Regions from separate parts of the Brevundimonas sp. Bb-A genome, predicted to be linked through region 1. Evidence: predicted binding sites of a transcription regulator. Region 1 holds the regulator's gene; the other holds the start of a gene.
What was found. The regulator LexA, encoded in region 1, represses DNA repair genes until DNA is damaged. The targets are predictions, from matches to a motif close to ATGTTCNCNANNTGTTCT.
Positions count from the first base shown of each region.

Region 2: the regulator LexA is predicted to act here: its motif matches at 12,299-12,316, upstream of recA (recombinase RecA).

Region 1 is NZ_CP045456.1:1,880,560-1,895,151, reverse strand. Features, by position in the region: gene secG (preprotein translocase subunit SecG) at 1-317, opposite strand, end outside; gene tpiA (triose-phosphate isomerase) at 426-1,175, opposite strand; gene BSP_RS09320 (peptidylprolyl isomerase) at 1,314-3,221, shown strand; gene trpE (anthranilate synthase component I) at 3,218-4,732, shown strand; gene BSP_RS09310 (peptidoglycan-binding protein) at 4,729-4,935, opposite strand; gene BSP_RS09305 (aminodeoxychorismate/anthranilate synthase component II) at 5,023-5,613, shown strand; gene trpD (anthranilate phosphoribosyltransferase) at 5,630-6,667, shown strand; gene trpC (indole-3-glycerol phosphate synthase TrpC) at 6,664-7,458, shown strand; gene lexA (transcriptional repressor LexA) at 7,582-8,283, shown strand; gene BSP_RS09285 (ComEC/Rec2 family competence protein) at 8,264-10,441, opposite strand; gene gltX (glutamate--tRNA ligase) at 10,440-11,855, shown strand; gene gltA (citrate synthase) at 11,923-13,215, shown strand; gene lpxB (lipid-A-disaccharide synthase) at 13,298-14,467, opposite strand; gene BSP_RS09265 (LpxI family protein) at 14,464-14,592, opposite strand, start outside.
Region 2 is NZ_CP045456.1:274,513-289,104, reverse strand. Features, by position in the region: gene BSP_RS01490 (response regulator) at 1-1,153, opposite strand, end outside; gene BSP_RS01485 (polysaccharide deacetylase family protein) at 1,312-2,298, shown strand; gene pheS (phenylalanine--tRNA ligase subunit alpha) at 2,475-3,551, shown strand; gene BSP_RS01475 (hypothetical protein) at 3,555-3,947, shown strand; gene pheT (phenylalanine--tRNA ligase subunit beta) at 3,944-6,397, shown strand; gene BSP_RS01465 (LLM class flavin-dependent oxidoreductase) at 6,416-7,408, opposite strand; gene BSP_RS01460 (hypothetical protein) at 7,530-7,901, shown strand; gene BSP_RS01455 (hypothetical protein) at 7,972-8,487, shown strand; gene BSP_RS01450 (PA-phosphatase) at 8,484-9,305, shown strand; gene BSP_RS01445 (right-handed parallel beta-helix repeat-containing protein) at 9,307-10,275, shown strand; gene BSP_RS01440 (M20/M25/M40 family metallo-hydrolase) at 10,356-12,251, shown strand; gene recA (recombinase RecA) at 12,419-13,498, shown strand; gene BSP_RS01430 (3-hydroxyacyl-CoA dehydrogenase NAD-binding domain-containing protein) at 13,853-14,592, opposite strand, start outside.

The DNA of each region.
Region 1 (14,592 bases):
GGCTGGGCTTGGGCGGGCTGTTGTTGCTGGGGCCGGGGCGTCGTGGCCAGGGAGCCCACGGCGTCGGCGTCGATCACCGAGGTGGAGGCGCGGTCCATATTGCCGACGACGGTCAGGATGATGGTCAGGCCGAACAGCAGGGCGGCCAGAACCCAGGTCACCTTGGTCAGCAGATTGCCCGCGCCGCGCGCGGTCATGAAGCCCGAAGGTCCGCCGCCCATGCCCAGGGCGCCGCCTTCCGAGCGTTGCAGCAGAACGACGCCCGTCAAGGAGACGGCGACCAGGATGATGGCGACGAGCAGGATGGTCTGGAGCATGGCGTCATTCATGTGGGCGCGGAGCTGCGCCGATCAAGCGGCGGCCTCTATCACCGATGCCGCCCAGGGGCAAACCTATAGCCGCGCCCGACCGCCCTGCCGCGTCGTTCAGGCCGCGCGGATGATCGGAAGAAAGTCCTCGGCCCTCAGCGAGGCGCCCCCGACCAGGGCCCCGCCGACCTCCGCCGTCGCCAGAATATCGGCCGCATTGTCCGGCTTGACCGAGCCGCCGTACAGGATCGGGACCCGACGCGCCGCCTCGCCCAGCCGGTCGATCAGGGCGCTGCGGATCGCCGCATGGACCTCGGCGATCTGTTCGAGGCTCGGGGTCAGGCCGCTGCCGATCGCCCAGACCGGCTCATACGCCACCGCAAACGTCCGCTCCGCCAGTCCGTGGGGCAGAGAGCCCGCCACCTGGGCGCTGACGACCGCGACGGCCTGGCCGGCCTGTCTCTGTTCCAGCGTTTCGCCGACGCAGACGATCGGCTCCAGTCCCGCCGCAACGGCGGCCTGAACCTTGTCCGCCACCTGGGCGTCGGTCTCTCCAAAGGCGGCCCGGCGTTCGGAATGGCCCAGGATCACCAGCCCGGCCCCCGCATCCGCCAGCATTTCCGCCGAGATCGAGCCGGTGAAGGCGCCCGACGGTTTGTCATGACAGTCCTGCCCCCCGGTCTCGATCGCGCTTCCGCTCAGAACCGCGCTCATCTGATGGACCAGGGTGGCGGGCGGGCACAGGGCCACCCGGGCCTGGGTCGGTGCGGCGGACAGGGCGGTCTTCAACCCCTCGGCTTCGGACAGGGCGGCCGCCAGGCCGTGCATCTTCCAATTGCCGACGATCAACTTCACGGATTGTTTCATCTGGCCTGTCTAGGGGGCGAAAACCGCCGCGCCAAGAGGGGCGCCCCAATCTGGACATCAAGCCGTTCTTGCGGCGGCCCGCCCCAGCCGACTATACGCCGAAGCGAAGCCATCGTCGGCAAGTCTCCGGGTCCACGAATGATCACCGCCTTCCGCGCCTTCTCGCGCTCAAAATGGGCCGCCGCCCTGCTCGTCCTGATCGCGATCAGCTTCGTGATCGTGGGCGCGCGCATGGACGTCTTCGCCAACCTGGGACCGAAACACGTCATCGACGCCGGCGACCGTTCGATGAACGAGGCCGAGTTCAGCGCCGCCTTCGGACGGGTGCGCGAGAACATTCAGCAGCAGGCCGGTCGTCCGGTGACGAACGAGGATCTGATCGCCGAAAACATCCATGTCCGCTTTCTGGAAAGCCAGACCGAACAGCTGGGCTTCCTGAACTGGGCGTGGAAGGCGGGCATCCGCCCCGGCAAGGAGTTGATCGTCAAACAGATCCGCCAGATCCCGGCCTTCTTCAACTCGGTCACGGGCCAGTTCGACCAGAAGGCCTATGAAAGCGCCCTGGCCCAGCAGAACCTGACTCCCGCCATGCTGGAACAGGACCTGCGCGACCAGTATGCGACCGAACATTTCAACGCCGCCGTCTTCGCCGGCGCGCGCGCGCCCCGGATCTACGGCGCCCTCCTGGCCGGCGCCGCCTTCGAGAGCCGCGACGGCCGCTGGTTCGAAATCACCCCGGCCATGGCCGGAGACATCCCCGCCCCGACCGACGCCCAGTTGAACGCCTTCATCCAGGAGAACGCCGCCCGGCTGCGCGCGCCGGAGTTCCGCATGGCCTCCGTCGTCCTGTTCTCGCCGGAGCCCGGCGCCGCCCCGGCCGTGTCGGAAGAGCGGATCCGCGAGCGGTTCGAATTCAAGAAGGACAGCCTGGGCAAGCCCGAGACCCGCACCTTCGTCACCCTGACGGCGCCCAGCCGCGACGCGGCCCAGAAGATCGCCGCCGCCCTGCGCGCCGGTCAGTCGCCCGCAGACGTCGGCCGCGCCAACAGCATCCAGCCGGCCCAGTTCGACGCCACGCCGCGCTCCGCCATCGGCGACGCCGCCACGGCTGCGGCCGTGTTCGGCCTTCAGCCCGGCCAGGTGTCGGACCCGGTCCAGGCGGGCGTGGGCTTCGCCGTCGCCAAGCTGACGGCGGTCCAGCCCGGTCAGCCCGCCAGCCTCGAGGGTTCGCGCGAGCAGATCATTCAGGAACTGCGCGCCGAGGACGTCAAGGGCCAGACCTACGCCAAGGTCGAAAAGTACGAAGCCGCCCGAACCGCCGGCAAGAGCCTGGCCGACGCCGCGCGTGAAGCCGGGGCGCGGATCGTCGACCTGCCGCCCTTCACCCAGGACGGCAAACTGCCGAACGGCCAGCCGCTGAACGCCCCGCCGCAGCTGTTCGAAACGGCCTGGTCCCTGACCAAGGGCGGCGAGAGCGATGTGGTGGACGCCGGCCAGGGCCAGTATTTCGCGGTCCGGCTGAACGACATCCGTCCCTCGGCCCTGCCGACCCTGGCCGAGGTGCGCGAGCCCCTGGCCGCCCAGTGGAGACAGCGTGAGATTTCGCGCCGGCTCGCCGCCAAGGCCGAGGAGCTGGCCGGTCGCGTGCGCCAAGGCCAGGACATCGCCGCCGTGGCCCGTTCCGTCAACGCCCCCCTGACCGTCCGCACCGGCGTCGTCCGTGATCAGGCCACCCAGGAGGCCCTGGGTCAGGGCGTGCTGCAAGGTCTGTTCGGCCAGTCCAAGGGCCAGGTCTTCTCCCAACCGGGACAGGGCGGCGTCCTGATCGGCCGGGTGGACGCCATCCACGCCGCAAATCCGGCGGTCGCCGGTCCGCTCGCCGAACAGGCCCGCCCGCGCATCACCCAGGAGATCGTCCAGGCCATGGTTCAGACCGAGATGGCGGCGGCGGCCAAACGCTCCAAGGCCAAGCATGACGTCGGCCTGGCGCGTCAGGCCCTGGGCCTGTCGGCCGAACCGACCGCGCCCGCCGCTCCGGCGCAATGACGCAGGCGGACAGCGGGCCCGATTTCGACGCCTTCGCCGCCGGCCTCTCGGCCGGTCGGCCCCAGGTGATCGTGCGTCGGGTGATCGACGACCTGGAGACCCCGGTTTCGGCCTATCTGAAGCTGGGGCTCCACCGGCCTTACGCCTGCTTGCTGGAATCGGTCGAGGGCGGCGCCGTCAAGGGCCGCTATTCGATCCTGACCCTGGACCCGGACGTGGTCTGGCGCTGTCGGTCGAACGCGGCGGAACTGGCGCGCGGTCCAGCCGTCGCCGAAGGCCGCTTCATTCCCGAGCCCCTGCCCACGCTTCAGTCGCTGCGCGCCCTGATCGCCGCCTCCAAGTTCGACCTGCCCGACGGTCTGCCGCCGATGGCGGCCGGCCTGTTCGGCGTCTTCGGCTATGACATGGTGCGCCTGCTCGAGCCGCTGGGCGAACCCAATCCCGACCCGCTGAACCTGCCCGATGCGGTCCTGACCCGACCGTCGCTGGTGGCGATCTTCGATTCCGTCGGCCAGGAGATCATCCTGGTCTCCGCCGCCTATCCCGACACGGGCGGCGACGCGCGGCAAGCCTTCGACGCCGCCGTCGCCAGGCTGGACGCTTTCGAGACGGGCCTGCGCGAGCCCTTGCCGGTGCGCGCCGCGCCGCAGCCCACGCCCGCCCCGACCTTCGCCTCGCCCGTGGACGAGGCCGGTTTCGGCCAGATGGTGGCCCGGGCCAAGGACTATATCGCCGCCGGCGACATCTTTCAGGTCGTGCTCAGCCACCGTTTCTCGGCGCCCTGGACCGAAGATTCGTTCGCCTTCTACCGCTCCCTGCGTCGCCAGAACCCGTCGCCCTATCTCTTCTATCTGAACTTCGAAGGCTTCCAGCTGGCCGGGTCCAGCCCGGAGATCCTGGTCCGGCTGAAGGACGGCCAGGTCACCATCCGACCACTGGCCGGAACCCGGATGCGCGGCGCCACGCCCGAGGCGGACAAGGCCCTGGAGGCCGAGCTGCTGGCCGATCCCAAGGAGCGGGCCGAACATCTGATGCTGCTGGACCTGGGCCGCAACGACGTCGGCCGCGTCGCCGCGCCGGGCACGGTCGAGGTGACCGAAAGCTTCGTCGTCGAACGCTACAGCCAGGTCATGCACATCGTCTCCAATGTGCGCGGCAAGGCCGATCCGAAACTGGACGCCGTCGACACCCTGCTGGCGGCCCTTCCCGCCGGCACCCTGTCAGGCGCGCCCAAGGTCCGAGCGATGGAGATCATCGACGAGCTGGAAGCCGAAAAGCGCGGCGTCGGCTACGGCGGCGGCGTCGGCTATATTTCGGCCGGGGGCGAGGCGGACATCTGCATCACCCTGCGCACCGCCCTGTTCGCTGATGACCGGATCTTCGTCCAGGCCGGCGCCGGCGTGGTCGCCGACAGCGATCCTGCCGCCGAATACGCCGAGACCCGGCACAAGGCCCGCGCCCCCATGCGGGCCGCCGAAGAAGCCTGGCGTTTCCGCACCGGCAACCGCTAGGGCGTGTAGGTCGGCGGGGCTTGGTCGAAACGAACGCCGGGCCCCAGCACCACCACCCCGGCCATGACCACGGCGGCCGCAGCGGCCAGGGCGGCGGCGCCTAGCGCCGCATAGGGGCTGATCGGTTTGGGTTCGACAACGACCAGCTTCGCCTTTGCGGCGGCGATCTTGTCGGCGATGTCTTGTTCGGCGGCGAGTTTCACCCCTCCACCTGCCCCCATGACCGTTAAGATGCGCTTTAGCGACGCATATGCTTGGCGCGGACGCCTGTCACGCCTAGAAGCCTGATCATGATCCTCGTCGTCGATAACTACGACAGCTTTACCTACAACCTCGTCCACTACCTCGCGGAGTTGGGCGCGCCGACCCATGTGGTGCGCAACGATGACCTGACGGCGGCCGAGGCCTGGGCGCTGAACCCCGCCGCCGTCCTGCTGTCTCCCGGCCCCTGCGCGCCGGACCAGGCGGGCGTCTGCCTGCCTCTGATCGAGAGCGCGCCGGCCTCCATGCCCATCCTGGGCGTCTGCCTGGGCCACCAGGCCATAGGCCAGGCCTTCGGCGGCGACGTGATCCGCGCCAAGACCCTGATGCACGGCAAGACCTCGCCGATCCTGCACGACGGCAAGAGCGTCTTCGCCGGCCTGCCCTCGCCCTTCACCGCCACCCGCTATCATTCCCTGGCCGTGAAGCGCGAAACCCTGCCCGACTGTCTCGAGGTGACCGCCTGGACCGCCGACGGCGAAATCATGGGGCTCCAGCACCGCAGCCGCCCGATCCATGGCGTTCAGTTCCACCCGGAATCCATCGCTACAGAACATGGCCACGACATGCTGGCCAACTTCCTTCAGATCGCCGGCGTGAAGCGCCTCGCGGCCGCCTGATCATGGCCGCCTGACCATGGCCGATGGTTTCAAGCCGATCCTCGCCCGACTGGTCGAGGGCCACCCCCTGACGTCCGAACAGGCGCACGACTTCTTCGCCGCCTGCCTGCGCGGCGAACCGACCCCGTCCCAGGTCGCGGCCGCCGTCACCGCCCTGCGCATTCGGGGCGAGACGGTGGACGAGATCGCCGCCTTCGCCCAGGCCATGCGCGAGGCCGCCCTGACGCTGGATCATCCCTATGAGGTTATCGACACCTGCGGCACCGGCGGCGACGGCCAGCACACCTACAACATCTCCACGGCCGCCGCCCTGGTCTTGGCCGGCGCGGGCCTGAAGGTCGCCAAGCACGGCAACCGGGCCATGTCCTCGAAATCCGGCTCGTCCGACGTCCTGTCGATCCTGGGCGTCAATCTGGCCGCCAGCCCGGCCCAGCAGCGCAAGGCGCTGGACGAGGCCGGCATCTGCTTCCTGTTCGCCCCCGCCTATCACGGCGCCATGCGCCATGTAGGCCCCGTCCGGGCCGAGATCGGTTTCCGCACCGTCTTCAATCTGCTGGGCCCCCTGTCCAACCCGGCCCAGGCGAAACGTCAGGTCATGGGCGTCTATGACCCCCGCCTGCTGGAGCCCCTGGTCGAGGTGCTGGGCCGGCTGGGCGCGACCCGCGCCTGGACCGTTCACGGCCAGGGTCTGGACGAACTGGCCACCTCCGGCCCGACCGAAGTGGCGGAATGGAGGGACGGCGCCGTCCGCCGCTTCCAGGTCACGCCCGAGGACGCCGGCCTGCCCCGCGCCTCCATCGACGCCATCCGCGGCGGCGACGCCGAGGAGAACGCCGCCGCCCTTCGCGCCCTGCTGGCGGGCCAGACCGGCCCTTACCGCGACATCGTCCTGCTGAACGCCGCCGCCGCCCTCGTGGTCGCGGATCGGGCGGCGGACCTGTCGGAAGGCGCCGCCCTCGCCGCCGCCGCCGTCGACGACGGCCGGGCCGCCCAGGCTCTGGAGCGTCTGGCCCGCATCACCTCCACGCCGCTGGAGACGGAGGACACCCCATGACCGACGTTCTGGCCCGCATCGCCGCCTACAAGCGCGAAGACGTCGCCGCCCGCAAGGCCGCGACCTCTCAGGACGCGATCGAGACCCTGGCCCAGGCCGCCTCGGCCCCGCGCGGCTTCCGCGCCGCCCTGGATCGAACGGTCGAGGACACCGGCCGCCCCGCCCTGATCGCCGAGATCAAGAAGGCCAGCCCGTCCAAGGGGTTGATCCGTCCCGACTTCGATCCCCCAGCCCTCGCCAAGGCCTATGAGGCCGGCGGCGCGTCCTGCCTTTCGGTCCTGACCGACGGCCCCAGTTTCCAGGGCGACGACGCCTATTTGGGCCAGGCCCGTGCGGCGACCGCCCTGCCCTGCCTGCGCAAGGACTTCCTGGTCGATCCCTGGCAGGTCGCCGAGAGCCGGGCGCTCGGCGCCGACTGCATCCTGATCATCCTGGCCATGATCGACGATCGGCTGGCCGCCGAACTGCTGGCCGAGGCCGAGCGTTTCGGCATGGACGCCCTGATCGAAACCCACGACGAGGCCGAAATGGCGCGCGCCTGCGCTCTCGGGGGCGATCTGGTGGGGATCAACAACCGGTCGCTGCGAACGTTCGAAGTCGACCTGGAAACGACCGAACGCCTGGCGATGCTCAGCCCCGTGCGCGCCCTCCTGGTCGCCGAGAGCGGCATCTTCACCCCCGACGACGTCGCGCGCGTCTCCGCCGCCCACGCCCAGGCCATTCTGGTCGGCGAGAGCCTGATGCGTCAGGCCGACGTCGAGGAAGCGACGCGCAAGCTGCTGGCCGCCTGATTCAACTCGACGCGCGTGGTGAAGCGACGCCGTTAAGTTGACATTAGGAAGGAACACTTACAGAACATCGTCAATGTTCACGGCCCGTTCCGATTCGTCGGTCGGGCGCATGAGGGGCCGGCGATGCTCACGCGCAAACAGCACGAACTGCTGATGTTCATCCACGAACGGATTCAGGAGACCGGCGTCTCCCCCTCGTTCGACGAGATGAAGGAGGCGCTGGACCTGGCGTCCAAGTCGGGCATTCACCGGCTGATCACGGCGCTGGAGGAGCGCGGCTTCATCCGCCGCCTCGCCCACCGCGCCCGCGCACTGGAAGTGACCAAACTGCCGGAGCAGGCCACAGCCGGCGCTCCGCGCGGCCGTGCCGGGTTCAAGCCCGATGTCATCGAAGGCGGCGGCGGCGCGCGTCCCGTCGCTGCGGCCTCAGCCGCCAACGACACCCGCGAACTGCCGCTCCTGGGCAAGATCGCCGCCGGCACCCCCATAGCCGCCATCCAGCACGAACAGGAGCGGCTGCCGGTGCCGGAATCCATGCTGGGCAAGGGCGATCACTACATCCTCGAAATCGAGGGCGACTCCATGATCGAGGCCGGCATTCTGAACGGCGACCTGGTGGTCATCCGGCGCGGCGACACCGCCAACAACGGCGAGATCGTCGTGGCCCTGGTCGAGGGCGAAGAGGCCACGCTGAAACGCCTGCGCCGCAAGGGCGGCTCCATCGCCCTGGAGCCCGCCAACCGCGCCTATGAGACCCGCATCTTCGGTCCCGACCAAGTCGAGGTCCAGGGCAAGCTGGTCGGCCTCATGCGCCGCTATCACTGACAGCTGGATTCGGCCGGCGCGCCCACGGCCGGTCGCCCCGGACATCGGCCGTCCACACGGCCCGCCAGCCGCCCGCGCCGCTACGCCACAGCTCCACCGCCCCGCCGCGCGCAAAGTCCGCCCCGTCCAGAACCAGCCTCCCGTCACATGAGGGCGGCAGGGCGTGAACCACCGCCCGCACGCTGACGACCGAGGCCGCAAGGCACAGGGCGTCCATCTGCTCCATGTCCGGCGTCCGCCTGCCCCACCACAGGGCGACCGGCCCCGCCCCAGTGAGTTCGGGACGGCATGAAGCGCGGTCGCAGGCCCAGCCGGCCTCGGGGCGGTCCGCCAAGATCAGACCGCGCCGCCGGGACCACAGGTCCGTCGCAAACTCACGCACGCCGGGCCGGACGACGATCGCCTCGCCCTCCCGATGAAAGGCCGCATTGGTCCCGCCGTCGCCGATCCAGACGTCCGGCGTCGGCGCGCGCGGCCAGACCAGCACCGCCGCCGCCAGGGGCAGGCCCAGCCACCGCAGCCGCCCCTGCCACAGGCAGATGAACAGCACGCCTAGAAAGGCCACGGGCAGCACATAGTCCGGCGCGCTGGCCACCGTCTGCACCGCGCCGGGCAGGCCCGCGGTCCAGGTTCCGATCGCCAGCATCAGATCCACGCCCCACCCCGCCACCGCAAGGAAGGGTCTGCCCAGCCCCAAGGGCGCCAGCGCCGCCCCCAGGGCCAGGGTCGGCATCAGGACGAAATCGGCCACCGGCGCCGTGCCCAGATTGGCCAGGAGGCCGTATACGGCCGTCCGGTTGAAATGCTGCATGGCGAAGGGTCCGGTCGCCAGACCGGCGACCACGCTGGCCGCGACGGCCGCCGCCAGCCAGCCTCCGAACCTCTGAACCGCCACGATCGGCCAGGGAGCCGCGATCTCGCGCACCCGCCTAGGCCAGACCTCGACCAGGGCCACCAGGGCCGCCGTCGCGGCGAAGGACATCTGAAAGCCTGGCGTGACGATGGCTTCCGGTTGGATCAGCAGGACCACGAAGGCGGCGACGGCCAGCCCGTGCATGGTCACGGCCTGCCGGTCCAGCAATATGGCGATGAAGGCGATGGCGGCCGTGACGGCGGCCCGCTCCGCCGGCGGCGGCGCGCCCGACACCACCAGATAGGCGCCCACGGCCGCCAGCCCCGCCCATGCGGCGATCTTCTTGCCGGCGACCCGCAGCGCCAGCCACGGCCATGCGGCCACCCCCAGCCGGACCGCAAAGAAGACGAAGCCGCCGACGATGGCCATATGCAGGCCCGACACCGACAGGATGTGCGCCAGGCCCGAATCCCGCATCACCTCCACGTCTTCGGGGCTGATCCACGCCTCGTGGCTGGTGGTCATGGCGGCGGCGATCCCGCCTGTGCGAGGCCCCAGCTGGGCCACGATCCGTTCGGCCAGGGCGTAGCGGGCGCCGTTGACCGCCATCGTCAGCCGGACGCGCCAGGGCGGGAGCGGCAGGTCGATGCTCCGCGTCTCGCCAAGCGCAAAGGCCACGCCGCCCAATCCTTGGAAGAAGGCGTTGCGGCCGAAGTCATAGGCGCCCGGCGCCGCCGGCGCAGGCGGCGGATTGAGGATGGCGAACAGTCGGATCGCCTCACCCGGACGGGGCGGCGCCCCCCGCACGGTCACACGCAGCCGCACCGGCGTCTCCTCGGGGGCGAGGCCGCGGATCCAGGTCGGCGCCGCCACCACCCGCGCCCCGTTCTGTCCAGGACTGTCGACGTCGATGACCCAGGCCTCGATCACGGTCGCTTCGCCCAGCGCCGGCGCGATCGGGGCGGCGATCGCCTCGGTCCGCACCTTGGCCGTCGCCAGCCCGCCGAGCAGACACGCCAGCATCATCAGGGGCCAGGTCCGGCCCCGCCCCCAGCCGCGCCGCCGTCCCGCCCACCAGGCGGCTGCGACCATCCCCGCCGCCAGCAGCAGGGGCCATGACGGGGGCTCGAACCGCAGAGTGAAATAGACGGCGCCGCCCGCCCCGAACGCCACCGGCGCCCAGAGCCGCCATCTCAGGCTCTGCGCCGCAAGCTCTTGGGCCAGCCAGATCCGCAAACGCGCGCCGGGGGTAGGCTTTGTCGCCTCGGGGCGTATAAGGGCCTCGCTTACGGACCCTTCCCCCATGACCTTGCCTTCTTCGACTGTCGTCACCCGCTTCGCCCCCTCGCCGACAGGCTATCTGCATATCGGCGGGGCGAGAACCGCCTTGTTCAACTGGCTGTACGCCAAGAGACACGCGGGACGCTTCCTGATCCGGGTCGAAGACACGGATCGGGAACGTTCGACCGAGGAGGCCGTCCAGGCCATCTTCGACGGCCTGAGCTGGCTGGAGCTGTTCGCCGACGAAGAGCCGGTGTTCCAGTTCAGCCGCGCCGACCGCCATCGCGAAGTCGTCGATCAACTGCTGGAGACCGGCCACGCCTATCGCGATTTCACCACGGCCGAGGAAACCGGACGTCTGCGCGACGCCGCCAAGGCCGAGCGTCGCACCTTTGAATCGCCCTGGCGCGACCGCACCCCGACCGTCGACGACCTGGCCCAGCCGCACGTCGTCCGCTTCCGTCGCCCCCAGTCCGCGACCGTCACCGTCGCGGACGAGGTCCAGGGTTCGGTCAGCTGGTCGACCGACGACCTCGACGATCTGGTCCTGCTGCGCTCGGACGGGGCGCCGACCTATAATCTCGCGGTCGTTGTCGATGACCACGACATGGGGGTGACCCACGTCATCCGCGGCGATGACCATCTGAATAACGCCGCCCGCCAGAGCTTGATCTATGACGCCCTCGGCTGGACCCGACCGACCTTCGCCCATATCCCGCTGATCCACGGGCCGGACGGCGCCAAGCTGTCGAAGCGCCACGGCGCCCAGGCCGTCCACGAATACGCCGAAATGGGCTATCTGCCCGAGGCCATGCGCAACTATCTGGCGCGCCTCGGCTGGGGTCACGGCGACGACGAACTGTTCAGCGACGCCCAGGCGATCGAATGGTTCGATCTGGCCGGCATCGGCAAGGCGCCGGCGCGGCTGGACTTCGACAAGCTGGCCCACGTCAATTCGCATTGGCTGCGGCTCGCCGACGACGAACGCCTGGCCAAGCTGACGCTGGACGTCCACCTCGCCCGGGGTCGCAGCCTGGCCGAGGCCGACGAGGCCCGGCTCCAGCGCGCCATGCCCTTCGTGAAGGACCGCGCCAAGACCGTGCTGGAGTTGGCCGACCAGACCGAATTCGTGCTCAAGACACGTCCCCTGGACATTGACGACAAGGGCCGCGCCCTGCTGTCCGGCGAAACCCTGGACCGCCTGGCGCGTCTGCGCGACCGGCTGGCCCTGTTCCAGTCCTGGGACGTCTTCGCCCTGGAAGCCGAGCTGAAAAGCTTCGCCGAATCCGAACAGGTCGGCTTCGGCAAGATCGGTCCGCCCATGCGGACGGCCCTTACCGCAGGGTCAACATCACCTGATATTGCACGAACTTTGTCCGCTCTTGGGCGCGACGAAAGTCTCGGACGCTTGGATGATGCGCTGCAACAGACTAAGTGATCAACCACAAACCTAAGAGCGCCCGGCGCCTCCCCGCGATCGGACGTCCAAATGCAAAGGGGCATTGATGACTGACCAAGCCAAAACCGCCACGCTCTCCTTCGAGGGCAAGAGCGTCGATCTGCCCGTTCTGTCGGGTTCGACCGGTCCGGACGTTATCGACATCCGCAAGCTCTATGGCGGAACGGGCGCTTTCACCTTCGATCCGGGCTTCACCTCGACCGCCTCCTGCGAGTCAGGCCTGACCTATATCGACGGCGACGCCGGCGTCCTGCTGCACCGGGGCTATCCGATCGACCAGCTGGCGGCCCAGTCGAACTTCATCGAAGTCTGCCACCTTCTGCTGCACGGCGAACTGCCGACGGCCGCGCAGTACGAGAAGTTCGAAGACAGCATCACCATGCACACGATGCTGCACGCCCAGTTCGACCGCTTCTTCGAAGGCTTCCGCCGTGACGCCCATCCGATGGCGATCATGGTCGGCACGGTCGGCGCACTGTCGGCCTTCTATCACGACAGCCTGGACATCCATGATCCGGTCCAGCGCGACATCTCGGCCATCCGTTTGATCGCCAAGATGCCGACGATCGCGGCCCGCGCCTACAAATATCATGTCGGCCAGCCCTTCATCTCGCCGCGCAACGACCTGTCCTACGCCGAAAACTTCCTGCGGATGTGCTTCGCCGTGCCGGCCGAGGACTATCACGTCGATCCGGCCCTGGTGCGCGCCATGGACCGCATCTTCACCCTGCACGCCGACCACGAGCAGAACGCCTCGACCTCGACCGTCCGCCTGGCCGGTTCGTCGGGCGCCAATCCGTTCGCCTGTATCGCCGCCGGCATCGCCTGCCTGTGGGGCCCGTCGCACGGCGGCGCCAATGAAGAGGCGCTGAACATGCTCAAGGAGATCGGCACCCCCGACAAGATCCCCGAGTTCATCCAGGGCGTGAAGGACCGCAAATACAAGCTGATGGGCTTCGGCCACCGGGTCTATAAGAACTATGACCCGCGCGCCAAGGTGATGCAGCAGTCGGCCTATGAGGTTCTGGCCGCCACGGGCCGCGAAAACGACCCCCTGTTCCAGGTCGCCAAGGAGCTGGAAAAGGTCGCGCTGAACGACGAATATTTCACCTCGCGCAAGCTTTTCCCGAACGTCGACTTCTATTCGGGCATCACCCTGTCGGCCATGGGCTTCCCCACCACCATGTTCACCGTCCTGTTCGCCCTGGCCCGCACTGTGGGCTGGATCGCCCAGTGGCAGGAAATGATGGCCGATCCGTCGCAGAAGATCGGCCGCCCGCGTCAGCTGTACACCGGCCCGACGCAGCGCGATTACGTGCCGATCGAACAGCGCGGCTGATCAAGCGCCACAGGCCTGAAATGCAGAACGCCGGGGCGCAGGCCCCGGCGTTTTTCTTTGTCTGAGACAGGGATGGAGCCGCCTATCCAGCCGCCTTGGCCTCGATGACCCGCAACACGGCCTCGGCGGCCAGGGTCGAAGGATCCGGCCCGCCCCGCCCCATCAGGTCCAGCGCCGCCGTCTGACGCCTCGCCTGCTCGGCCGCAGCCTGGGGATCGTTCAACAGCCGCCCGACGGCCGCCGCCAGGTTTTCCGCAGACGCCTCGCCCTGGATGAACTCCGGGGTGATCCGTGCGCCGGCGGCGATGTTGAACAGGGTGATGTGTTCGGCCGTCACCAGCCGCTTCATCAGCTGATAGCTTACCCCGCCGATCTTATAGGCGATGACCATCGGCGCCCCCGCCAGGGCCAGTTCGGTCGAGACGGTGCCGCTGGTCGCCAAGGCCGCCGTCGCCGCCCGCATGGCGTCGTACTTTTCGGCCTCATCGACGACATGGACGCGGAAAGGCCAGGCGGATACGCGCCCGACCACGTCCTTTGACACCGTACCCGCCGCGACCACCGCGACTTCCAGGCCTGGATCCTGGGCCTTCAACCGCTTGACGGTCGCCTCATAAACCGGAGTCATCCGCGCGATTTCAGCCGGTCGGCTGCCCGGCAGGATCAGCAGCAGCTTGGCGTCTGGCGTGAGGCCGCGCCGGGCGCGAAAGGCGGCGCCGTCGGCCCCGCCCATGTCGACGTGCAGGGCGGACGAGCCGACCACCGTCGTCGGCAGACCTTCACGCTCGAACCAGGGCGCGTCGAAGCTGTAGAGGGCCAGCAGATGATCCACGGCCCGCGCCAGGGTCCTGGCCCGGCCAGGACGCGACGCCCAGACCTGGGGCCCGACGTATTTGATCAAGGGCACGTCCGGACGTGCGGCGCGGATCGCCTCTGCGACCCGAATGGTGAAGCCCCAGCTGTCGATCAGAACCACCGCGTCCGGCTGTTCACGCGCCGCCAGGGCGGCCGTCTCGGCCACGCGACGGCGCACCGTCCGATAGGCGCGCAGGCCCTCGATCCAGCCCAGAATCGACAGTTCGGCGATGTCGAAGGGACTGACGACGCCCTCGGCCGCCATGCGCGGGCCGCCGATGCCGACGAAGCTCACCCCCTGACCCAGCCGCGCTCTCAAGGCCCGGGCCAGGCCGGCGCCCAAGGCGTCGCCCGACGCCTCGGCCGCCACCAGCATGATCTTCAACGGACGGCTCATCGCGTTTCACCCCAGACGAACAGGCCCAACCGATCCGCCGCAGCCACGATCGCGGACCGGTCGATCAGGATCAACCGCCCGGCGACGCCGGCGATCCCCGCCAGCCCCGCGGCCGCCGCCAGCTC
Region 2 (14,592 bases), 1.6 Mb from region 1:
CGGTCAGGGGCAGGACGACATGGAAGCGCGCCCCGCCCTGGGGCGAGACGCTGAGGCCGATGCTGCCGTCCATCCGCTCGGCGATCTGGCGGCAGATGGCCAGGCCCAGGCCGGCGCCCGCGCCTTCGCGCCCCGCCTTGCCGATGTTGAAGGGTTCGAAAATGGTCGCCGCCGCCGCTTCAGGCACGCCGGGACCGCTGTCGTCCACCGTCAGCTCGACTCTGACCCCGTCAGGGGTCAAGTGGCTGGACAGGGTGACGATCACACCGCCGCTCTGGGTGAACTTCAGGGCGTTGCCGACCAGATTGTTCAGCAATTGTTTGATGCGCATGCCGTCCGCTCTGACCCAGTGGCCGGCCTCGAACTCGGTGCGGACCGTCAGGCTCAGCGCCTTCTCCTCGGCGCGCGCGCGCCACAGGGCGTCGATGTCGAAGGCCACGGCCGACAGGTTCAGCGGCTCCTCCTCCAGGGTCAGCATCCCGGCCGAGGCGCGAGACATGTCCAGGGCGTCGGTCAACAGCCGCAGCAGGCTCTGGCCGGAATCGATGACGGTACGGACGTAAGGCCGCAGCTCTTCCTGCTCGAGCTTCTTCTCCATCAGGGCCGCGACACCCAGGACGCCGTTCAGAGGGGTGCGGATTTCATGGCTCATCACGGCCAGGAATTCCGATTTGGCGCGGCTGGAGGCGACGGCCTCGGCCTCGGCGGCGGCCAGATCGCGGGCCAGGGCGCCCATCTCCTCGGCCCTTTGGCGGTGCAGGGCGGCGCCGGCCTGGACGATCTGCAGGGCGGTGCCGACCCCCAGGTAGCGGCCATCGGCCACAACGATGAAGCCGCCCAGCAGGGCGCCCAGTTCGGCCGCCCCATAGGCCTGGAAAAAGAACTCCGCACTGGTCGAAGCCTCGGCCACCGGGGCGTTGCGGTCCATCAAACTCGCCGCCGGCTTGCGGGCGTAGAGGGCGCGGCCGTACTCCGCCGCCATCCGCAGGGTGAAGGCGTTTCGCTCAATCAGCCCCAAGGGCCGTCCGTCCTGGCCCACCACCGCGATCGCCAGGGTGTTGGGTTCCCGCTGGAAACGGTCGAACACCTCGGCGCCCAGGGTGGACGGGGCGACCGGCGCGATCAATTCGACAAAGTCACCAATCAGCGGCATTCGGCCCCCCAATGTCCACATCAGCGGGCTTAGCGGTCGATCTTTAATATCAGCTTTGCCGTGGATGAACCTTTCGCGGCGTCTTTCCGACATTTATTCCGTAAACTGATGAAATAAGCCGGGGTTGCGCGTGCGGCGACAGGCGTTAGGCTTTGGGTATGACGCGCCGCCTCTTCAGCCTGATCCTCGCCCTGGTCGCCGGTCTCGGCAGCCCGGCCCTCGCCCAGGATCGGAAGGTGGCCGTGACCTTTGACGACCTGCCCTATCAGGGGCCGGCGGCGGCCCTGTGCGACCCGGCGCAGCTGATGCGGTTGACGACGGATTTCCTGGCCATGCTCAAGCCGCTGGATACCCATGGGACGGCCTTCGTCAATGACGGCCGGGTGTGCGAAGCGACGCGGGCCTCGACCCTGCCGAAGGTTCTGAACCTGTGGCTGGACGCCGGGCTCGACCTGGGCAATCACAGCTTCAGCCATATCAACATCCACCAGACGACGGCGGAAGCCTATCTGGCCGATGTGGACGCCGGTGCTGCGACGACACGGGCCGCGCTTCAGGCGCGCGGGCGGACCCTGCGCTGGTTCCGCCACCCCTATCTGTTCACCGGCGAGACCCAGGAAAAGCATGACGCCATCGCCGCCGGCCTGGCCGAGCGCGGCTATACGGTCGCGCCGGTCACGATCGACAACAACGACTGGATGTTCGCCGACGTCTATCGCAAGGCCGAGCAGCGGGGCGACGCGGCGCTGAAGCGGCGGATCGGCGAGGCCTATGTGGCCCATATGACCCGGGTGCTCGACTTCTACGAACCCTACAGCGCCGAACTGACCGGCGGGCGCGAGCCGGCCCAGGTCCTGCTGCTGCACGCCAACAGCCTGAACCAGACCTATTATCCGCAGATCCACGCCCTCTATCTGGCGCGCGGCTATCGGTTCGTGCCCCTGGAGGAGGCCCTGTCGGACCCGATCTATCAGCACGCTGACACCTATGTCCGCGCCAATGGAATCTCGTGGCTGCACCGCTGGACCAGCACCGAGGGCAAGCCCATCCGCTGGGAGCCGGAGCCACCGGCCTGGATCGTCGCGGCGAACAAGGCGCCGGCCGCCGAGCTTGAGGCCATCGCCGGGGCGCAAACCGCGCCTTGAAGGGTGACGAAACGGCTGCGGCCCGCTAGAGCCTGATCGGCTGAGGAGGGATCGCTTCGCGATCCCGCTGAAGCCGTGAATCAGGCTCCAGATCAAACCGAGAGCATGATTTACGCTTCAGCCGGAACCGCGAAGCGGTTCCGTCCGAAACGATCATGCTCTAAGGCACGGGCCAAATGACCGATCTCGCCACACTCGAACTCGACCTGATCAACGCCATCGGCGGCGCAGAGAGCGTCGCCGCCCTGGAGGAGGTGCGCGTCGCCGCCCTGGGCAAGTCCGGCTCCGTTTCCGGCCTGCTGAAGGGGATGGGCGCCCTGAGCCCCGACGAACGCCGCGAACAGGGGCCGATGATCAACGGCCTGCGCGACCGCGTCGCCGCCGCCATCACGGCCAAGAAGACCGAGCTGGAGGCGGCCGAACTGGACGCCCGGCTTCAGGCCGAGCGGGTCGACCTGACCCTGCCGGCCCGTCCGCGTCGCAAGGGCGGGGTGCACCCCACCATGCAGGTGATGGACGAGATGATCGCCCTGTTCGCCGAGATGGGCTTCGCCGTGGCGGAAGGCCCGGACATCGAGGACGACTTCCACAACTTCACCGCCCTGAACTTCCCGCCGAAACATCCGGCGCGGGAGATGCACGACACCTTCTTCCTGAAGCCGGACCCCGAGACGGGGGAGCGCAAGGTGCTGCGGACCCACACCAGCCCGGTGCAGGTCCGCACCATGATGTCCCAGAAGCCGCCGATCCGCATCGTCGCGCCGGGGCGCACCTTCCGTAAGGACTCCGACGCCACCCACACGCCGATGTTCCACCAGATCGAAGGTCTGGTGATCGACCGCGACATCCATATGGGCCATCTGAAGACCACGCTTCAGACCTTCATCGCCCGCTTCTTCGAGCTGGACGCGGTTCAGGCGCGCTTCCGTCCGCACCACTTCCCCTTCACCGAACCGTCGGCGGAGATGGACATCCGCTGCGACCGATCCGGCGGGAAGCTGGTGTTCAACACCGGCGACGACTGGCTGGAGATCCTGGGCTGCGGCATGGTGCATCCTAATGTGCTGAAGAACTGCGGCATCGACCCGGACGAATATCAGGGCTTCGCCTTCGGCATGGGGGTGGATCGGCTGGCCATGCTGAAATACGGCGTGCCCGACCTGCGCCCCATGTTCGAGGCCGATACGCGCTGGCTGGCGCACTACGGCTTCTCGGCCTTTGCGGCCCCCAATCCGGCTTCGGGCCTGAGCTGAATCATGAAGATCGAAGACGACACGCTGAAACTGCCCCTGATCGGGGCCGGTCCCGCCTATGAGGGCGTCCATATCTGGCTGCCGCAGCTGGTCATTGAGGCCGCGCAGCGCGGCGAGGCGATGATCGCAGGCAAGACCTTCCGCGACTGCTTTCTGGAAGGGCCGGCTGTGCTGCTGGCCGTGGGCGGGTGCAGCTTCGACGGCTGCAACATGGGCGACGCCATGGGCGACCCGCGTAATCTGCTGCTTCAGCCGGTCGGCCCTGAAAAGGTCACCGGCACGGTCGCCTTCCAGGACTGCAGCTTCGTCAACTGCCGCTTCCTCCGCGTCGGCTTCACCGGGGCGCCGGAGTTTCTGACCAATATCCAGCAGGTTCTGGGCGGGGTTCCGGCATGAAGTTCACCCTGTCCTGGCTCAAGGATCACCTCGAAACCGAGGCCGATGTCCATCAGATCGCCGAGGCCATGACCATGGCCGGGCTGGAGGTCGAGGAGGTGCTCGACCCCGCCGCCAAGCTGGCGCCCTTCACCGTGGCCCGGATCATTTCGGCCGAACGCCACCCCAACGCCGACCGGCTGCAGGTCTGTCAGGTCGAGACGGTGGACGGGATGAAGGAGATCGTCTGCGGCGCCCCGAACGCGCGGGCGGGCCTGACCACCATCTACGCCCCCATCGGCGCCTATGTGCCGGGTCTTGGCGTCACCCTGGTCGAGAAGCCGGTGCGCGGCGTGGTGTCCAACGGCATGCTGTGCTCGGCCTCCGAGCTGGAGCTGGCGGATGAGAGCGACGGCATCCAGGAACTGCCGCCGGAAATCCCGGTGGGAACCCCGGTCGCCGGCCTGTTCGGCGCCGAGCCCGTGATCGACTTCGAGGTCACGCCGAACCGGCCCGACTGGCTGGGCGTCGCCGGGATCGCGCGCGATCTGGCCGCCGCCGGCGTCGGCAAGCTGAAGCATTTCGACATCGCCGTAGTGCGCGGGGGCTTCCCGTCGCCGATCAGCGTCCGGCTGGACGCGCCCGGGATGTGCCCGGTCTTCGCCGGTCGGGTGATCCGGGGCGTCAAGAACGGCCCGTCGCCGGCCTGGCTGCAGAAGCGCCTGACCGCCATCGGCCTGCGCTCGATCAACCGCCTGGTCGATGTCACCAATCTGATCGCCTACGACCGCGCCCGGCCGCTGCACGTCTATGACCTGGCCAAGCTGTCGGGGACCGAGATCGTGGTGCGGGGCGGACAGGTTTCGGCCGGGACAGCCCATATCGAGGGCGGCGAGCCCGAGCATCTCATCGCCCTGGACGGTAAGACCTATGCGGTCTCCGCCGCCGACTGCGTCATCGCCGACGCCGGGAGCGAGCGCCCCATCGGCCTGGGCGGGGTCATGGGCGGCGAAAGCACCGGTTGCGACGACGACACCACCGACGTCTTCCTGGAAAGCGCCTGGTTCGACCCCCTGGTCATCGCCCAGACGGGCCGTGCGCTCGGCATCCATTCCGACGCCCAGTATCGGTTCGCGCGCGGCGTAGACCCCGTTTCCGTCACGCCCGGCTTGGAACTGGCCACCCGCCTGATCCTGGACCTGTGCGGCGGCGAGCCGTCCGAGATCGTCTTCGTCGGCGAACCCCCGGCTGGGCCGGCGCCCTTCGCCTTCGACCCCGCCTATGTGAAGCGGCTCAGCGGCATGGACCTGCCGACGGATCGGATCGGGACCATCCTGGGCCAGCTCGGCTTCCTGGTGCAGGCCGCCCCGGCCGGTCAGGCCGAACCCTGGATCGTCACCCCGCCGTCGTGGCGGCGCGACGTCGAGGGCCGGGCGGATCTGGTGGAAGAGGTGGCGCGGATCGAGGGCTTCGACAGCCTGCCCGACACGCCCCTGCCCGAGGTCGCCCCTCCCGCCGGCGGGGTGCTGAACCCCCGCCAGGCCCGCGTCCGCACGGCGCGCCGCGCCCTGGCCGCCCTGGGATACGCCGAGGCCGTCACCTGGTCCTTCACCAAACAATCGACCGCAGCCCTGTTCGGCGGCGGGGACGATCGGCTGGTGCTGGAGAACCCGATCGCGGCCGATCTGGACTGCATGCGGCCCTCGGCCCTGCCGAACCTGATCCAGGCGGCGGCGAGGAACGCCGCGCGCGGCTTCGCCGACGCCGCCCTGTTCGAGATCGGCCCGATCTATCTGGGCGACGGACCGGCGGATCAGCGCACGGTCATCGCCGGCCTGGTCGCGCCCCACGCCGCCCGCCACTGGGCCGGCGCCGGTGACGACGCCCTGTTCGCCCTGAAGGCCGATCTGACCGCCGTGCTGGAGGAGATCGGCGCCCCGGTCGCCTCGCTGCAACTGGTCCAGGGTCAGAACCGCGACTGGTGGCACCCCGGCCGTTCAGCCCGCCTGCAGCTGGGCCCGAAGAATGTGATGGTCGAGTTCGGCGAGCTGCATCCGCGGGTGCTGAAGGCGCTGGACGCCGACGGTCCGATGCTGGCCTTCGAAATCGTGCTGGATGCCGTGCCCGAGCCGCGCGGCCAGAAAGGCAAGAATGGGTCGGGCAAGGCGCGGGGAACCGCCGACCTGTCGGCCTTCATGCCCCTGACCCGCGACTTCGCCTTCGTGGTCGAGGAGGCCAAGCCGGTCGGCGATCTGGTCCGGGCCGCAGCCGGCGCCGACAAGGCGCTGATCGCCGACGTCCGGGTGTTCGACGTCTATCGCGGCAAGGGGGTGGACGAGGGCTTCAAGTCCGTCGCCCTGGAAGTCGTGATCCAGCCGCGCGAGGCGACCCTGGCCGAGGCCGAGATCGAGGCCCTGAGCGCCAAGGTGGTGGCGGCGGTCGAGAAACAGGGCGGCAAGCTGCGCGCCTGACGTCCTGCGGTCCGAAGATCAGGCCGCCAGGCGTTCACGCGCCTCGGCTACGATCTCCAGGCTGCGGATTCGCGCGGCCTTGTCGAACATCATCCCGGTGATCATCAGCTCGTCCACCTGGGTCAGGGCGATGAAGTCCGACAGCTGCTTCTGGACGGCCTCTGGCCCGCCGACGGCGGAATAGGTCAGGCGGCTGCGCGCGCTCTCGATCTGCTGCGGGGTCAGAACGGCGGCGATGTCATCGACCGGCGGAGGCAGGCGTCCGGGCTTGCCGGTCGAAAGCCGGGCGAAACTCTGCTGCATCGAGGTGGCCAGGCGCACGCCCTCCGCGTCCGTTTCGGCGGCGAAGACGTTCAGCACGGCCATGGCGTGGGGGGCGGCGAGCCGGTCGGACGGAGTGAAGTTGCGGCGATAGAGGGCCAGGGCCTCCAGCAGAAGCTCCGGCGCAAAATGGCTGGCGAAGGCGTAGGGCAGGCCCAGCTGCCCCGCCAGCTGAGCGCTGAACAGGCTGGAGCCCAGGAGCCAGATCGGCACGCGCAGCCCCGCGCCCGGCACGGCCCGGACCGGCTGGTTCTCGGCGGCCGGCTCGAACCACTGGATCAGTTCGACCACGTCGCGCGGAAAATGGTCCGCCCCCTCGAAATAGCGGCGCAGGGCGCGCGCCGTGGCCCCGTCGGTTCCGGGCGCCCGACCCAGGCCCAGGTCGATACGGCCGGGATAGAGGGTCTCCAGAGTGCCGAACTGTTCGGCGACCACCAGGGGCGCGTGATTGGGCAACATGACCCCGCCCGAACCGACCCGGATCCGCTCGGTGCCCGCCGCGACGTGACCGATGACGATCGCGGTCGCGGTCGCGGCGATGCCCGGCATGTTGTGATGCTCGGCCAGCCAGAACCGCTGATAGCCCAGCCGATCGGCCGCCTGGGCCAGGGCCAGGGTCTCGTCGAAGGCGCGACGGGCGTCGCCCCCTTCGACGATGGGAGACAGGTCGAGAACGGAAAAGGGGATCATGACGCTTAGATCGGAAGCGGCGTCGGGGGTTCAAGGGGCGCGGGGCGGAAGGCGCGGCGGACGGGAACCTGAAGACGGTCACAGACCTTTGACGCAGTGAGACAGAACAGGAGACGGCGCCATGACCGACATCGACAAGGACGCGGAAGACAAGGGCGCAGAATCGGAACTCGAAGGCCGGGACTCCCGTGAAGCTCAGGACATGGGCGAGAAGCCCGACCTGGGGCGCAGGGGCGACGCCCTGATCGAGGCGCTGGACGGTTCGGACTCCGGTTCGGACCTGAGGGCGGGCTCGTTACGCGGCGGCTCGGCGAGCGGGTCGGACGACGATCCCGACTCGGCGGTCATCAATGAGGCCCTGGCGGCCGAAGGGCGGGCGGAGGCGGACCCGCAGTCGCCGTCGAACGCCGAGCCCGACGCCGTCGCAGAGTCCGGGCGGCGCTTCACCGGCGAGGCGGGCGATCCGGTCGAGGGCGGGCGCGGCGGCGACTGAACGCCTTGCTGGCGCCGCATCCTTAGGCCACGGTGCCGCCTCGACCACGGGTCCAAGGGACGATTCCCCGATGATACGCCTTTCGGCGGCCTCGGCCGCCTTTCTGATATTGACGCTCGCCGCTTGCGGCCGAGAGGAGGCCCAGACGGCCCAAGGCCGCGCCGCTCCTGCAGCGACTGAAGCGCCGCCGGCCGCGGCGGTCGGTACTGCGGTCGCGCCCGACGCCGAAACCGCCGCCCCCGCCTCAAGCGGCGGCGTTGAGCCCGCCGCCCCGGGGGCGCCCGACTACGCCGCCCTCTATCCCGGCGCGGTCATGGACCAGCCGGGGACGACGGCGACCGGACCCGACGGAGACGGCGGCCTGGTCACCTTCCGCACCTCCGCCAGTCCCGACGAGGTGGTGGCCTTTTATCGCGAGCGCGCCGAACAGGCCGGGCTTTCGTCGGTCATGGGGATGAACCAGGGCGACGCCCGCGCCTATGGCGCCGCCGGCGGCCCGGCGGGTGCGACCAATATCCACGTCGTCGCCGCCCCCGGCGAAGGCGGAGAGACCTCCGTGCAGCTGAGCTGGAGCGAAGGGCGGTGAAGCCGTTCGCCGCCTCCTTCGCGGCGGTTCTGACGACAGCCTTTGTCCTGTCGGCCTGTGCGGGCGGGGGGCGGCCGTCCCCCGCGCCGGTCTTCGTCCTGGCCGACAGCGGCTATCTGTCGCCCGAGGCCTTGGCGCGATTGGCTGAGGCCGCGCCGCCCGCTCCCGATGCGGGCTCGGCCGCCGACCGCCAAGACCGCGATCAGTCGGACCGGTTCCGGGCCTTGGAACAGTCGGATCGGTGGCTGCTGGCCACCGCCCACGCCGAGCTTCGTCCGCCCCTGGCCTTGCAACATTTCGACTGCGCCCTGGGGCTGCGGCTGGGCGGCGACGGAGAGACGCCGACGCTGGATCGGATGGCGGCCAAGGCGTTTCACGATGTGCGGGCCGTGTCCGAACAGGTCGCGGCCCGCGCGCGTCGCGCCCGGCCTGTGTCGAACGATCCCGACCGCCCGGCCTGCGAACGGCTGACGCCGACGGCGCGCGACAGCGCCGCCTATCCGTCCCTGGGCGCGGCGGCGGGCGCGGCCTATGCCGAGGTCTTGGCCGCGCTGGAGCCGGATCATGCGAGCGCGGTGCGCCGCATCGGCCGTCAGATCGGCGTCAGCCGAATGGTTTGCGCGATGAACTATCCCAGCGACGTCGCCGCCGGCGCGGCCCTCGGGCGGGCCGTCGCCTTACAGATCATCGCCGCGCCGGCCTTCCAGGCCGAGGCGGAGGCGGCGCGGCGAGAGCTGGAGGCGCGCCGCGCCACCGGCCTGACCAATCCGGGATGCGCCGCCGAACGGGCCGCCCTGGCGGCGACGGCCGCTGACTGAAATGGTCGGCCTCCTGCTGCTGTCCTTGCTGGCGCCGATGGACGACCGCCCCGCCGCCCGGCCCGCCGCCAGGCCGTGCACGCCGCAGGAGGTGCGCGACCTGATCACCCCCTCCGACCGCCCCTATCGGCTGCTGTGTCGCGCCGTCCTGGCGGGGGCGAACGTGTCCCGTCCGGTCCTGATCGAGGGGGCGGAAGCCTCAGGCGCCGGTCTGGACTGCGGCGGCGGGACGGTCCGCCGGCCGGGTCAGGCGACCGCCCAATCCCCCACCGTCGCCGTCTGGTCGCGCCAGACGCCGCAGGGGTGGAGCCGGCCGATCGGCGCCGTGGTGCGCCACTGCACCGTCGTCGGCAATATCCGCATCTGGGGCATGGGGGCGGGCGGGTCGATGCGGGATCTTCTGGCCTCGTCCCGCCGCCCGGACCATACGACCGCAGCCCAGGCGGCGGCTCCGTCCGAGACCGTGCTGGAGCAGGTGCGGGTTCAGGCGACAGGGACCATTCCCCTCTATGTCGGACCAGGGGTGACGCGGACGACCGTCCGGGAATCGCGCTTCACCGGTCGTTCGGTCTCCACCGCCGTCTATCTGGACGCCGAAAGCGCGGGCGCCCTGATCCAGGACAACGACTTCGTGCTGCGCACCGGACGCGAAATGATCGCCGTGGACGGGTCAGGCGCCAATCGCATCATCGGCAACCGGTTCGCCCTGGGCGGTCGGGGCGGGATCTTTCTGTACCGCAACTGCGGCGAGGACGGGGTGATCCGACACCAGACGCCGTCCTATAATCAGATCACGGACAATAGCTTCTCGGGCGCCGGCTGGCTGCGGCCTCGCACGGTGGTGGTCGGCGCGCGCGAGGGAAACCGGCGCTATTGCGCCGATGACGCGGGCTATCCCTTCGGTTCCAGCGCCGACGACGGCGATGGGGCGGTCGGCAACCGGGTCGAGCGGAACCGGACAGGACGCTGACGGGGCGCTGACGTCTCGCTCTTGCGAAACGCCACGGCCTCGGTCCTTAGTGCCGCTAGAGACTTCGGGGGATGGATCGCATGCGGCTGGTCTTGTTTTTGGCGGCTCTGACGGCGGCCCTGGGTCTGGCCGTGCTCACCACCCAGACCCCTCGACCCCAGCCGGCGAGCGCGCCGGCCGCCGCTTTTTCGGCCGAAAGGGCGATGCAGGACGTGCGGCTGATGGCGCGGGCGCCCCGGCCGGTCGGTTCGACCGACCACGCCCTGGTCCAGGCCTATCTCTACGGCCGGATGGCTGAGCTGGGCCTGTCGCCGAGGTTTCAGGCCGGCGCCCTGTCTCCGGCGGCCGTGCGGCGGATGGAGCGGAACGGCCTTTCCACGGAAGGGGTCTCGGCCGTCAATCTGGTCGGCGTCCTGCCCGGCCGGAACCCGCGCCTGCCTCTGGTGGTGCTGATGGCCCATTACGACAGCGTGCCGGGGTCGCCGGGCGCGGCCGACGACGCCAGCGGCGTGGCCGCCGTTCTGGAGGCGGTGCGGGCGATCAAGGCGCGCGGCCCGGCCGATAGGGGGCTGATCGTCCTCCTGACCGACGCCGAGGAACTGAACCTGGACGGGGCGCGCGCCTTCTTCAGCGAACATCCGCTGCGCGACCGGGTCGGGGCGGTGGTGAACCTGGAGGCGCGGGGCGGCGGCGGTCGGGCCCTGATGTTCGAGACCGGGCCGGGCAACGCCCAGACCGTCGATCTGTACGCCCGGGCGGCGCGGCGGGCTGAGGGCGGGCCGTCCAGCAATGCGCTCGCCGTCTTCGTCTATCGGCTGATGCCCAACGGCACCGACTTCACCATCGCCGCCGACCGGGGGCTGGCGGGGGTCAATCTGGCCTTCCTCGGCCGCCCGGCTCAGTATCATTCGCCCGGTTCGACGGCGGACGCCCTCGACCAGGGCAGCGTCCAGCATATCGGCGCCCAGGCGCTGGAGACGGCCGACGCCCTGTTGCGCGCGCCGACCCTGCCCCAGGCGACGCGCAACCTCGTCTATTCCGACGTCTTCGGCCTGGGGCTTCTGCGCCATGGGCCTGAGACGGGCTGGGGGCTGCTGGGTCTGGCCCTTGGGCTCACGGCCTTCGCCGCCTGGGGCGCGCGTCATGCGACCGGCCTGACCTGGAGACAGGGGGTGAAGGGCTTCACCGGCGGCCTGTGGCTGCTGAGCGTCGGCATGGTGGCGGCCCAGGCGGCGCGGGTCCTGGCGGGGCCGATCGGCGAGCGGATCGACTCCGCCGAGACCTATTACATGATGCTGCGTCGCCTGCCTTGGATGGAGGCGGGGGCTGGTCTGGCCGTGCTGGCGGTCCTGCTGGCCTTGACGGCCGGGCGGGCCCTGATCGGGCGGCGGTTGCTGGCCGGGGTGGTCGCGGCGGCGGCCGTTCTGGCGACGGTCCTGGGCGGGGTCGATTATCTGGTGCTCGGCGCCGCCGGGATCGGCGTCGCCTTCAGCCTCTGGCCGGACGGCGAGGACGAGACGGTCTGGGGCGGCTGGCTGGGCGCGATCGTCCTGGTGCTGGTCCTGGGCGGCCTGGTCCAGGCGATCGCGCCCGAGGCGGCCCTGCTGTTCGTCTGGACCGGTTTGGCGGCGGCCTTCGCAGCGGCTCTGGCCGCCCTGATCGGCGCCCGGCTGGAGCGGTGGACGGCCCTGGCGCCGGCGGCCGTGGTCACGGTCCTGGTCGGCGGCTGGCTGTTCGGCCTGGGCCATTTCATCTTCCTGGGCGTGGGCATGAGCCAGGCCTGGGCCCTGGCCCTGATCGCCCTGCTGATCCTCGTCCTGGTCCGGCCCCTGGCGCCGACCCGAGCCGGGGCGAACGGCGCCCTGGTCCATACGCTCGCGGGCCTGTCGGCGGCCGTGCTGATCCTCGGCTGCGGCCTGTCCCTGGCCGCGCGCCACGCCGAACCGGCTGCGGCGGTCGACGTCACCGCGGAGTGATACGTCAGAAACGGACGTAGATCCGAAGAGTCTCGCTGTTCCTCACGAGAACATCTTGTGAACAGGAACAAACCGTGCACATAGTCGGCCTCACCAAAACGGGGGCGGGTCCATGGCGGGTCTCTCCCAAGCTTCTGACGGGAATCATGGCAAGGGAGACGAAGGCAATGGCACAGGCGGCTTTGAAACTGGTGGGCAAGGAAGACGGCGAAAAACAACGGGCTCTGGAGGCGGCGATCGCCCAGATCGATCGCGCCTTTGGCAAGGGCTCGGTGATGAAACTGGGCAAGGCCGGCGTGGTAGCCGAGATCGAAAGCGTCTCGACCGGCTCGCTGGGTCTGGATATGGCGCTGGGCATCGGCGGCCTGCCGGTCGGGCGGGTGATCGAGGTGTTCGGCCCGGAATCCTCCGGCAAGACCACCCTGGCCCTGCACACGGTGGCCGAGGTGCAGAAGAAGGGCGGGGTCGCCGCCTTCGTCGATGCCGAACACGCCCTGGATCCAGTCTACGCCCAGAAGCTGGGCGTGAACCTGGACGATCTCTTGGTGTCCCAGCCCGACGCCGGGGAACAGGCGCTGGAGATCGTGGACACCCTGGTGCGCTCCGGCGCGGTGGACATCGTGGTGGTCGACTCGGTCGCGGCCCTGACGCCGCGCGCCGAAATCGAGGGCGAGATGGGCGACAGCCTGCCCGGCCTTCAGGCCCGTCTGATGAGCCAGGCGCTTCGCAAGCTGACGGCCTCCATCTCCAAGTCCAAATGCATCGTCCTGTTCATCAACCAGATCCGCCACAAGATCGGGGTCATGTACGGCAGCCCCGAGACGACGACGGGCGGCAATGCGCTGAAATTCTACGCCTCGGTGCGCCTGGACATCCGCCGCACCGGCGCGATCAAGAACCGCGACGAGGTGGTCGGCAACACCACCCGGGTCAAGGTGGTCAAGAACAAGGTCGCCCCGCCGTTCCGCGAGGTCATCTTCGACATCATGTACGGCGAGGGCATCTCCAAACTGGGCGAGGTCATCGACCTGGGCGTCAAGGCCGGGGTGATCGAGAAGTCGGGCAGCTGGTTCAGCTATGACTCGACCCGGATCGGCCAGGGCCGCGAAAACGTCCGCGAATTCCTCAAACAGAACCCCGACATCGCCGCCTCGATCGAAAAGGCGGTGCGGGCCTCGACCAATAAGATCGCCGACGAACTGCTGGGCACGCCCGAGCCGGACGAAGGCCAGGATCTGGAAGGCTGAGCCTCTCCGGACCTTAAGGATACTCCGTCGCCCCAAGCGACCCGCCACCGACCCCGCGAGGGGCGGCGGAGCGACCCGTCCGACCTCGTGTCGGGCGGGTCTTTTTTTCTTTCGTCATTCCGGGCGAAGGGCCGCTTGGCCCGAAGACCCGGAACCCAGCGGCGCCGTCAGGCGAAATCTATCCGCCGCACAACGCCTGAAGATCGAGTCCGTGACAGGTTCGCGCTCACGCGCGCCGCTGGGTTCCGGGTCTCCGCTGCGCTTCGCCCGGAATGACGAAAGGAGAGGGCAGCCCCAAACCAAAACGGGCGACCCGAAGGCCGCCCGTTCCGTACTCACACTTTCCGCGGCCGATCAGGCGGCGGCCTTCTCCGGGGCGAACCTGCCGTAGAAGGTCTCGTTCTTGGCGGCCATGTCGCGCAGCAGGTCCGGGACCTTGAACCGGTCGCCATAGGTCGCGGCCAGGCGATCCGCCGTTTCGACGAACTTGGCCAGGCCGATGCCGTCGATCATGCTGATCGGGCCGCCGGTCCAGGGCGCGAAGCCCCAGCCCAGGATGGCGCCCAGGTCGGCCTCGCGCGGGTCGTCGATGACGCCCTCGGCCCAGCAGCGGGCGACCTCGACGGCTTGGCGATACAGCAGGCGGGTCTTCAGCTCGTCGATCTGGGCGAAGGCGCCGGGCTCCTCGGGCGCATCGATGCCCTTGGTGGTCGGCGCCAGGTCGCTCAGCCCCTTCCAGATCGTCTTGGGCTTGGTGTCATAGTCATAGAAGCCCTTGCCGTTCTTGCGGCCGTAGCGTCCGCCCTCGACCATCTTGGCGACAATGTCGGCGCCTTCGGTCGGGACGTATTTGTCGCCCAGGTCCAGCGCCGTCTGTTTGGCGATCTTGTAGGACAGGTCCAGGGCGACGTCGTCGTGCATCTCCAGCGGGCCGCGCGGCATGCCGGTCATGCGGCCGACATTGTCGATCAGGGCCGGGCCGTAACCCTCCTCCAGCATGGCCATGCCTTCCATCAGGAAGGTGGAGAAGCAGCGCGAGGTGTAGAAGCCGCGCGAATCGTTGACCACGATCGGCGTCTTCTTGATCTTCAGCA